2 linked regions of the Mariniflexile sp. TRM1-10 genome follow. The protein of the gene in region 1 interacts with the protein of each later gene in a pairwise test. Links are inferred from orthologs where the notes say so. Each region holds a gene or a part of one and is shown in the gene's direction. Other genes may lie near its edges.

Region 1 (8,003 bases):
TCAGGGTGGGTATATCTTGAAATTAGTGACAATGGGCTTGGTATTGACATACAAAAGCACGGAAACAAATTATTCAAATTGCATAAAACATTTCATAAGCATCCTGAAGCCAAGGGTTTTGGACTATTCATCACTAAAACCCAAATAGATGCCATGGGGGGACATATAAAAGTAAAAAGCAAACCTGAAGAAGGGACAAAATTTACCATTAAACTATCAAAAGAAAAAACACTATGAACCAAGTACAAAATATATGCCTCGTGGACGATGATGATGTCTTCCATTTTATTACCAAAAAAGTAATAGAAAGAACCGATCTTGTGAAAAATATAAAGGTTTTCTATAATGGACGGGAAGCAATACACTTTTTGGAGTCATCTCTGTCCTTGATGGAAGCGTTGCCAGATGTCATATTACTTGACCTCAATATGCCCGTTATGGATGGTTGGGAGTTTCTTGAAGAATTCATTTCCCTAAAACCTAAATTAGAAAAGAAGATCCCCATCTACATCGTTTCTTCATCAAACGACCCTGCGGACATTATGAAGGCAAAATCAATAAGCGAAGTAACAGATTTTATTATCAAGCCGGTAACAGAAGCCAAATTTGTTGAAATGATTCAAGGTTTATAACGCGGTACTGACAAAGAATAAAAGCATAGTTGCCAACAAGCGTGACGATTATTTAATTGGTGATTTAGTATATAAAAAGATTATATGAAAAATTTTAATTGGACTTCATATACGAAGCGAATAGCCGTTAAGTCTACTTTGTCCAATATTTATGATGCTTGGACAAAAGGGTCAGAACTAGAACGATGGTTCTTGAAGAAAGTTGTTTTTTACAAACCAGACAATTCTTTATATGAGCCAGACAAGAATGTTGTTGAAAATATTCAATATACGTGGTATTGGTATTTGTATGATGAACCCATGAAAGGGAAGATAACAAATGTCAACGGTAAGAATTATATCCAATTTACTTTTGAAGGTGATTGTTTAGTGGATGTAAATCTTGAAGAAGTTGACGGATATATTGTTGTCACGCTAAAGCACCATAACATTCCATTAGATGATAATTCCAAACAGTATGTGCGGCTTGGTTGCTCAAACGGTTGGACTTTTTATTTAGCAAACTTAAAGTCCATATTTGAAGGTGGAATAGATTTAAGAAATAAGAATGAAAAGTTTCCCCCAATGATTAATAACTAGAAACGTAAGTTCGATTTATCCTTATCTAATAATCAATCATTTGTATTAACACTGTTTGGTCGAGCCTTTCGGAAGCTACGCTTTTATCTTCAAATAAAAATGTATTTTCATTTTCGATAATGCTCAAGATAAACTAAAGTCGAGACCTTATTTAAGGGTATCAAAGTCTAAAAACCTCTCGACTGCGCTCGAGGTGACAGAAATACTATTCTTTAATCAATAATTAGTATATCGTTTTATATCGAAGTTACGTTAGAAACAAAACCATTGATAAATATTTAAAAGAAAATGGAATATTTTACACTCGCTCGAGTAATACATATCTTGGCAGTAATTTTTTGGATTGGTGGTGTCGCTATGGTCACTACTGTATTAATTCCTGCCATCAGGAAGATGAAATCGAAAGAAGAACAAATACAAACATTTGAGCAGATTGAAGGGCGGTTTGCCATTCAAGCGAAAATAACAACTTTACTGACGGGAATAACAGGTTTTTATATGCTGTATGAACTCAATGCATGGAATAGATACTTGGATTATAAGTTTTGGTGGATACATGCCATGACATTGGTATGGATAATTTTTTCATTGATACTTTATGTCCTTGAGCCATTTATACTTCATAGGGTTTTTAAAAAATACGCGATTAAAAGTCCGGACGGAACTTTCGGTATCATACATAGGGTGCATTGGGTACTATTAATCCTTAGTCTTATTACAACCGCAGGAGCTGTAGCAGGAAGCCATGGTTGGTTTTGGATTAAATAAATACAACAAAACGCTTATAGCAGCCTCCATAATTGGAATTTTATATGGTTACTTGGTAAAATTTGTTTATTGGTCACATAAATAGTTAAAACTATGCACTTTAGTGCATTTCCCTTTTAGGTTCTAAAAATTTTTACCGCAAATTCGCAGATTACCTAAAATGTTAAAAATTTGCGAATCTGCGGTAAAATTTCACCGATTAATTTCGCAAACTAATCTTGCAGATTTAGTCTGCAAACAAAACTATGGACTTCAAGTCCATGGTTTATTTATCCTTTGCTTACATTGAGATGCAAAACTTGATGTTAGGCTAGGCTAAAAGCTTTTACCATTTTTCAGGAAATAGAAAAAGTCAAGATGCGTTCCATATACAATATAAATCCATACCGCTATAAAATGTTTTATTTTCGGGTTCTTTTATTTTTAATTTCAGATAGGGGCAAACCTTTCTCCCGTATATATGAACTGTTTTTCGGACTTCCGATGATTTGTGAAGAATAAACGCCTGAATGGCCAGAAAACAAATAAGCTGTGGAACAGGCCAACGCAATAAAAACCCCTGACTCTATTCCGAAAAGTTCTATGCCCATGACGGTACAAGCAATAGGTGTATTTGTTGCTCCTGCAAAAACCGCTACAAATCCCATTCCTGCAAGCAAACCCATGGGCAATGGAATAAACCAGATCAACACATTCCCTAAAGTTGCTCCTATATAAAACAAGGGGGTTACCTCGCCTCCTTTAAAACCGGCTCCAAGGGTGAATGATGTAAACAGGACTTTTAAAAGAAAATCGTAAGAATTAAGCTGGACGTCAAATGCATCAACAATGGTAGGTATTCCAAGCCCGATATATTTTGTGGTTCCCATAAAATAAATTGCAATAGCCAAAATGACCCCGCCAATTACAGGACGAAATGGAGGGTATTTAATGTTGTTTTTAAAAAGGTTGCTCCAAAAATGGGTTGATTTGGAAAAGAGCATTGCCACAAGACCAAAAATAATTCCTGCCAATAAGGACCACAACAGATTTATTGGTGTCATTTCAGCAACCGTACTAATATGGTAATGGGTATGTGAAACATTCCAAATTTCACAAAAATAATTGGCAAGAATCGCAGCCATAAAACTTGGAATGATAGCATCCAATCTTATCCTGCCCAAAATCAACACTTCCAATGCAAAAATCCCTCCTGCCAGTGGTGTTCCAAAAACGGATGCAAAACCTGCGCTTATACCTGCTATCAAAACAATTTTCCTATCTCGTTTTGACAATTTGAGAACCTTTGTAAACCTATCGGCAATTGCACCGCCAATTTGCACCGCTGTTCCTTCACGACCCGCAGAACCACCGAAAAAATGGGTTAAAATTGTGCCAAACAGAACAAGTGGAGCCATTCTAAAGGGAATTATTTTTTTGGGAGAATGGAATTCCTCCAGTAATAAATTATTGCCCTTTACAACACTATTTCCAAACAAATGATAAGATAAACCAATTATAAATCCACCAACGGGTAATAAAGCTATTATCCATAAATGGGATTCTCTCCAATTTGTTGCCCATTCTAAGCTTAATAGGAAAAAAGCAGAAATACTTCCTACAATGACGCCTAATATCAGGCAGATAAAAATCCATTTAAAAAGATATACTAAAGTGGGGATTTGTTCAAATGAGAATAAAAACTTCTTGATTTTTGTTTTGTCCATATTGTCTTAAATAAATGATTCTACAGTGGCATAAGCCATTAAAAGTAGATGTCATTAGCTCCAAATGGAACGGTTTAAGGCAGACCTCATTGCCAAATTTGAAATGCAAATATAAAATAAAAAAACGTTTTACAATACAGTAACCACAACACAAGACTTCTGAAACCATAAAAGGTCACAGATATAGCTCCTTTTTTAAGAAACTATTATAGGTGGTTACCTATATATAGGCATGACCTTGTTGCCCGATTCAACAGTTATTTCGCCTTAAAAAACGGAAAATAATAGGTGAATATATAATATAAACCCATAACAAAAGAGACGAATCTTTCGGTTCGCCTCTTTCGTTATTGAAAATTTTATTTTAATATATTATTGTGGTTTCGTAACAGAACTTCCGTCAAGGATAACCGCAGTTTGCGCAAGGGCTCTTCCAGTCATGGTTGCTCCCGTTTGTAATGTAATTCCTGTCATAGAAAGTAAATTGCCTTCAAAGTGTGATGTGGTTCCAAAAGTTGCTTCACCGGCTACTTGCCAGAAAATATTTTTAGCTTGAGCACCTCCTTCTAAGGTCATATTAATACCTGCACTCATGTTAAGGTCACCTGCAATCTGAAAGATCCAAACATCACTTGCTGTACCGGAAATAGTGATTGATGAAGGTATGGTCACCGAACTTGTCCATTTGTAAAGACCTGGCGAAAGTGTTTTTCCACCAATGTTTCCTGTAGCCAATTCAATAAAATCTGGTGAAGGTCTACCCGCTGCATCGTTATAGGCCGTAATCATATTTTCAACCGCTGTAGTCAAATTAACTGGGGTAGGGTCAGCCATGTCAGCCGCATATACTTTTCCTGTAATTTGTGCCGATGTCGCATATCCTGTGGCATTGGTTAATGCCAATCCAGTGACATAAGATGTTGCAGCAGGGCTTAACCCCAAATCACCAATAATGGTTGAGGTTGAAGAATTATTGATAGCCGTTTTGGCCAAAATAACATAATTTGCCGATGCACCAAGATTTACTGCGTCAAGAGTGGTTAAAGTACCTCCAGTTGTAAAATTCCAAACCATATCGGCAGCAATAGCTTTACCTGCAAGGTTTTTTACGTCTTCTGTTATAGTGGCTGTATAGATTTCACCTGCAGATAAATTATTTGATGGTGTAAAGGTTGCCACATTTCCAGAATAGTTAACTGATCCAGAAACATCCGTTGTTCCCTGTTTTACGATAAAACTGGAAGTCGTTATTGTTGACGCATCCATTGGCTCACTGAATGTTGCTGAAATAACTGCATTACGTGAAACACCCGCTGTATTATTAGTAGGATAAGTTTCATTAACTGTGACAGGCGGTGTATCATTATCATCTTTATTATCACAACTAGTGAATAAGATAACTGAGGCCATTACTACGAATGATAAAATGTTTCTAATTTTCATATTTTTTTTATTGTTTGTATGTGAAATATATCACGGGTCAAAGGTAGGCTCTTAATTAACGGAGGTGTTACACGATATTTTTAAATAGTTACATGTTTCTCACAATTTAGTTAATAAACCAACGCTTCCTAAACCAATTCAAACACCGTTAATAACTCCTAACAATTCCTTTTTAAAACCAACTTCTAAATTGTTATTTTGCACTCCTTAATTTAATAGGAACTAAGTGAAAGTCTGTATTGCCGAAAAACCAAGTGTAGCCCGCGAAATCGCCTCCGTTTTGGGTGCCAATACCAAACGGGATGGGTATTACGAGGGCAATGGCTATGCAGTAACGTATACCTTTGGGCATTTATGCACCTTAAAAGAACCGAACGATTATAAACCCTATTGGAAAAGTTGGGATTTAAATAACCTACCCATGCTTCCCGAAAAGTTTGAAACCAAAGTGGTGTCGAATTCAGGTATCCAAAAGCAGTTTAAAATCGTTAAAAGTTTATTTGATAAAGCCGAAGTGGTTATCAATTGCGGGGATGCGGGACAAGAAGGCGAGCTTATCCAGCGTTGGGTCATGAATGAGGCCAATTACAAAGGCGAAGTAAAACGCTTATGGATTTCATCATTAACCACCGAAGCCATAAAAGAAGGTTTTGAAAACTTAAAACCATCGGCAAACTACGATAATTTATACTATGCGGGCTTTTCCAGAGCCATCGGTGACTGGTTATTGGGTATGAATGCTACGCGTTTATACACCGTAAAACATGGAGGGTACAAACAAGTATTGTCTATTGGGCGTGTACAAACACCAACGTTGGCCATGGTGGTGAATCGTTTTAAAGAAATAGAAAACTTTAAGCCACAACCGTATTGGGAATTACAGACCATGTATCGTGAAACGCTTTTTAGCTATGAAGAAGGGCGTTTTTTAAAAAAGGAAGATGGTGAACTATTAGCCCATAAAGTAAAAGAAAGCGATTTTGAAATTGTATCTATTGAAAAAAAGAAAGGGAATGAATACGCACCCAAACTATTCGATTTAACAGGCTTGCAGGTATATTGTAATACTAAGTTTGGATTTTCAGCAGATGAAACGCTTAAAATAGCACAAACCTTATACGAACAAAAAGTAGTAACCTATCCCAGAGTAGATACCACCTTTTTACCCAATGATATTTACCCAAAAGTAACGGGCATTTTGCAAAAGTTGACCAATTACGCCTCCTTAACACAGCCACTTTTAGGAAAAAAGATAAAAAAATCCCCTAAGGTATTTAATGATAAAAAAGTCACCGATCACCATGCCATCATCCCCACAGGCATGCAAAGCAACTTGCAATATAACCAGCAGCAGGTATATGATATTATTGTAAAGCGTTTTATTGCGGTGTTTTATGATGATTGTTCGGTATCGAATACCACCGTGATAGGGAAAGCCGCTGAGGTCTCGTTTAAAACCACGGGAAAGGAAATTTTGGAAAAAGGTTGGCGTGTGGTATTTGAAGATTCCAATGCTAAAGAAAAAGAACCGGATATATTACCAACCTTTGTAAAAGGCGAAAAAGGGCCGCACGAACCCTCATTTCTAGAAAAGGAAACCAAGCCACCCAATCAGTTTACCGAAGCCTCGTTACTACGTGCTATGGAAACTGCAGGGAAAGAGGTGGACGATGATGAGTTACGCGATTTAATGAAAGAAAATGGTATTGGGCGTCCATCAACACGGGCCAATATTATTGAAACGCTTTTTAAACGCAAATACATCGTTAGAAACAAAAAACAGGTATTGCCAACCCAAACGGGTATCCAATTAATTGATACGATTCAAAATGATTTATTAAAATCGGCAGAACTAACAGGTACCTGGGAAAAGCAATTAAAAGATATTGAAAAAGGCGAATTTACTGCCGGTGCGTTTATAAACAACATGAAACGTATGGTTGACGCCTTGGTGTATGAGGTACGTAGCGAAACGACTCGCGCTAATATATCGCATGCGGCAACCGTGAAAAAACATAAAGCGACATCAGGGAATAAGAAAGTGGCGGGTATTTTGGCTGAGGTTTGCCCAAAATGTAAAAAAGCAACCATTATAAAAGGAAAATTGGCTTATGGTTGTGGTAATTATAAAGCAGGTTGCGATTTTGTATTGCCATTTACATTTGCCGATAAAAAAATATCGGAGAAGCAATATATAAGGTTGCTTCAAAAGGGCTCTACAGTCAATTTAAAAGACTTTAAGATAAGTACGGGTACCGTAGAGGGCTTATTGCGTTTTGATGAAAATTTCAAGCTTAAATTTGAACCTAAAAAAGCACCAAAGAAAGCGGAAGCAGCACCAGATGAGCTCACCTGCCCGAAATGTAAAAAAGGGACGGTTATTAAAGGAAATGCCGCTTATGGTTGTAGCGATTATAAATCGGGTTGCGATTTTAAAGTCACTTTTGATAGGGTTCGGGAAAAAATAAACGGACAAAAACCAACCAAAGAACTGGTTTATAGTATTTTGAATGGGACTGTCTAAAAGCGAACATCGTCATTTTATAATTTATAAACCTTATGGTTTTTTAAGTCAGTTTGCGAGTAACGATAGCAAACAGCAATCTAAAAAGTTCTTGGGGTTATTGCATGATTTTCCAGAAGGCATTATGCCCATTGGTAGGTTGGATGAAAAATCGGAAGGTTTGCTATTGCTTACAACCGATGGGAAAATGAGTGATTTTGTGAACAGCCAAAAAGTAGATAAAGAATATTACGCCCAAGTAAATGGTGATATCACACTTGAAGCAATTGAAAAACTATCGAACGGGGTGGAGATTGGTTTTAATGGCAAGAAATACCAAACGAAACCTTGTAAAGTTTTTAGGTTGGATGC
Region 2 (3,143 bases), 1.2 Mb from region 1 along the record:
AAATAAAGATTTTAGTAGTACATTTTTTATAAGTTAAGTTTTTTGTAGAATTAGACAACAAATAAACCCAAATGTTTGTTTTGGAAAATTAATATGTATTTTTACCATCTAAATAGGGAATACCATCTTAAATGGTATCAAATAAAACTTAATAAAAATGACAAACCTTATTACAACAACTTGGTTGGGAAACATGAAGTTTGAAAGCACCAATCCATCGGGACATAATTTGTTTATAGACGCAGGACCAGAAAATGGTGGAAATGGAGAAGGATATCGCCCAAAGGCATTAATGTTATCGGCTTTAGCAGGTTGTTCAGGCCTGGATGTGGCGTTGCTTATTAAAAAGATGAAATTGAATGTGGCTGATTTTAAAATAGATATAGAAGCAAATCTTACTGAAGAAGATCCGAAATATTATGATAAAGTAACTATGCATTTTCATTTTTATGGTGGAAATCTAAGTGAAAAGAAACTTCAAAGAGCAGTCGATTTATCGGTTGAAAAATATTGTGGTGTTATGGAAATGTTTCGACAGTTTTCAGAATTAACCATAGAAACCCATTTTCATAATAAATAATAAATAAAGTTCTAAATCAACCTTAAACTTTCAACCAAATAGATGCGTTGGACAATAAAACCCAAACCCGAATCTAAAAAAATTGAAGCTTTGCAAAAAGCACTTCAAGTAGATGAAGTGGTGGCTACATTATTAATACAGCGCGGTATTGAAACGTATGAAGATGCCAAAACTTTTTTTAGACCAAGTTTAGACGATTTGCACGATCCATATTTAATGAAAGATATGGATAAAGCCGTAGCCAGAATTGAAGAAGCCATGGCTAACCAAGAAAATATTCTGGTTTATGGTGATTACGATGTTGATGGGACAACCTCGGTGGCATTAATGGCATCCTATTTAAAGTCTAAACACAGCTTGGTTTATACCTATATTCCCAATAGATATGATGAAGGATACGGTATTTCATATAAAGGAATCAATTTCGCTTTAGAAAATAATTTCACGCTCATCATTGCCTTAGATTGTGGTATAAAATCGGTCGATAAAGTCGCTTACGCTAAAGAATTAGGAATTGATTTCATTATTTGCGACCATCACAGACCTGCCGATACCATACCACAAGCAACAGCGGTTTTAGATCCCAAAAGAGAAGATTGCACGTATCCTTATAAAGAATTATGTGGATGCGGGGTGGGTTTTAAATTAATTCAAGCCTTGGCCCAAAAAGACGGTTTGACCCCCGAGGATTTAATGGGGTATCTAGATTTGGTAGCAACCGCTATTGGCGCAGATATAGTGCCTATCGATGGTGAAAATAGAGTGTTAGCATATTTCGGGTTACAGGTAATTAATACCAATCCAAGGCCAGGAATAAAAGCTATTTTAAATCAAGTTGACAAAACAGAATTAACGATTACCGATGTAGTTTTTATTATAGCACCTCGAATTAATGCTGCAGGGCGTATGGAACACGGTAATTTTGCGGTAAGACTTTTAACAGAGGAAGATGGTGAATTGGCAGCTAAATACGCTTCAGAAATTAACAATTATAATCTCGATAGGCGTGAAAAAGACAAACAAATTACCGAAGAAGCTCTTAAACAAATTGAAGAGCAAGATGAGCAAAACCGAATTACTACTGTTGTTTACCATAAAGATTGGCATAAAGGCGTTATTGGTATTGTGGCTTCTAGATTAACCGAAACCTATTACAGACCCACATTGGTGTTTACAAAAAGTGGCGATAGACTAGCTGCTTCGGCACGTTCGGTGCGTGATTTTGATATTTATAACGCTTTAGAAGCGTGTAGCGAACATATTGAACAATTTGGTGGTCATAAATATGCTGCGGGCTTAACACTTTTGGAAGAGAATTACGAAGCCTTTAAACAAGCTTTTGAAGATGTCGTTTCAAAAACCATCGACAGAAATCTTTTAACGCCCGAAATTAAAATTGATGCTAAGATTGATTTGGAAAACATCACTCCAAAATTTTACAGGATTTTAAAACAGTTTGCACCTTTTGGTCCTAATAATATGACTCCTGTTTTTATGACCGACAATTTGGTTGATACTGGTTACGGAAAATGTGTAGGTGAAGACAAAACCCATTTAAGAATAACCGTTGCCCAACCACAATCTAAAAGTCTGGTAGCTATAGGTTTTGGAATGGGCGATAAATTCGATTTAATTTCAAATAAAAGAATATTTAAAGCCGTTTATTCTGTCGATGAAAACGAATGGCAGGGAAATGTGTCTTTGCAACTCAAATTAAGAGACATCAAATAATAAAGTATGGCTAAAACAGATCCTTATGCAGCACTTCGCTTTAAGGAATTCAACATCTTTTTATTAGTGCGTTTTGTGCTTGTTTTTGGCTGGTCTATGCAATTTATCGTCATAGAATGGGAAGTGTATAGTTTAACTAAAGATCCGTTATCGTTGGGTATTATTGGTCTAATGGAAATAATTCCAGCATTTACCATGGCTCTGTTTGCAGGCCATATTGTAGACCAGAAAGAAAAACGAAATCTGTTAGCGCTTTGCATAGCGGCTTTTTCTATAATTAGTTTTGGCCTGTTTTTACTCACATGGGATGCGGTTACAGGCAGTTGGGAAACTAAATCCGTACTGTATGGTATTTATGCTTTGGTGTTTTTTGGAGGGTTTTTGCGTTCGTTTTTTGGTCCCACCATATTCTCATTAGTGGCTTTAATAGTGCCTAAAAAAGTATATCCTAATGCTGCCACTTGGAATAGTTCTACATGGCAAATGGCATCGGTTTTAGGACCAGCGTTTGGAGGTTTTTTTATTAGTTGGATTGGTGTGCATTGGTCACTTTGCATCATTTTTGGGTTGATAGTTTTATCATTTATTATTTTATTACAGATAAAAAGAAAACCTATTTTAAACCCTAAAATAGGTGAGCCTGTTATTGAAAGTTTAAAAGAAGGGGTACGGTTTGTATTTAAAACAAAAGCCATTTTGGGCGCTATGACTTTAGATATGGTGGCGGTGTTATTTGGTGGTGCCATTGCACTCTTACCTATATTTGCACAGGATATATTGAAAGTTGGTAGCGAAGGTTTTGGTGTGTTGCGTGCTGCGCCTGCAGTTGGGG

Evidence for each region. Proteins that work in one complex are often made in the same cells at the same time.
Region 2: the proteins of CJ739_RS12630 (region 1) and recJ interact in binary tests that used the Escherichia coli proteins (3 or more experiments, as listed by UniProt). The link is inferred for Mariniflexile sp. TRM1-10 from one-to-one orthologs.

What each region holds. Positions count from the first base shown.
Region 1 is NZ_CP022985.1:3,002,142-3,010,144, forward strand. What follows is about bases 5,040-8,003. They hold CJ739_RS12630 (type IA DNA topoisomerase), read left to right. Parts: upstream 5,040-5,354; coding sequence 5,355-7,652; downstream 7,653-8,003. Other genes in these bases: CJ739_RS12625 (ice-binding family protein), read right to left, coding at 5,040-5,128; CJ739_RS12635 (pseudouridine synthase), read left to right, coding at 7,639-8,003. Outside these bases: CJ739_RS12600 (sensor histidine kinase), read left to right, coding at 1-237; CJ739_RS12605 (response regulator), read left to right, coding at 234-632; CJ739_RS12610 (SRPBCC family protein), read left to right, coding at 717-1,211; CJ739_RS12615 (hypothetical protein), read left to right, coding at 1,536-1,979; CJ739_RS12620 (voltage-gated chloride channel family protein), read right to left, coding at 2,381-3,685; more of CJ739_RS12625, read right to left, coding at 4,058-5,039.
Region 2 is NZ_CP022985.1:1,855,239-1,858,381, forward strand. Bases 1-2,966 are described here. They hold recJ (single-stranded-DNA-specific exonuclease RecJ), read left to right. Parts: upstream 1-622; coding sequence 623-2,311; downstream 2,312-2,966. Other genes in these bases: CJ739_RS08000 (OsmC family protein), read left to right, coding at 158-580; CJ739_RS08010 (MFS transporter), read left to right, coding at 2,318-2,966. In the rest of the region: more of CJ739_RS08010, read left to right, coding at 2,967-3,143. UniProt on the Escherichia coli protein: Single-stranded-DNA-specific exonuclease.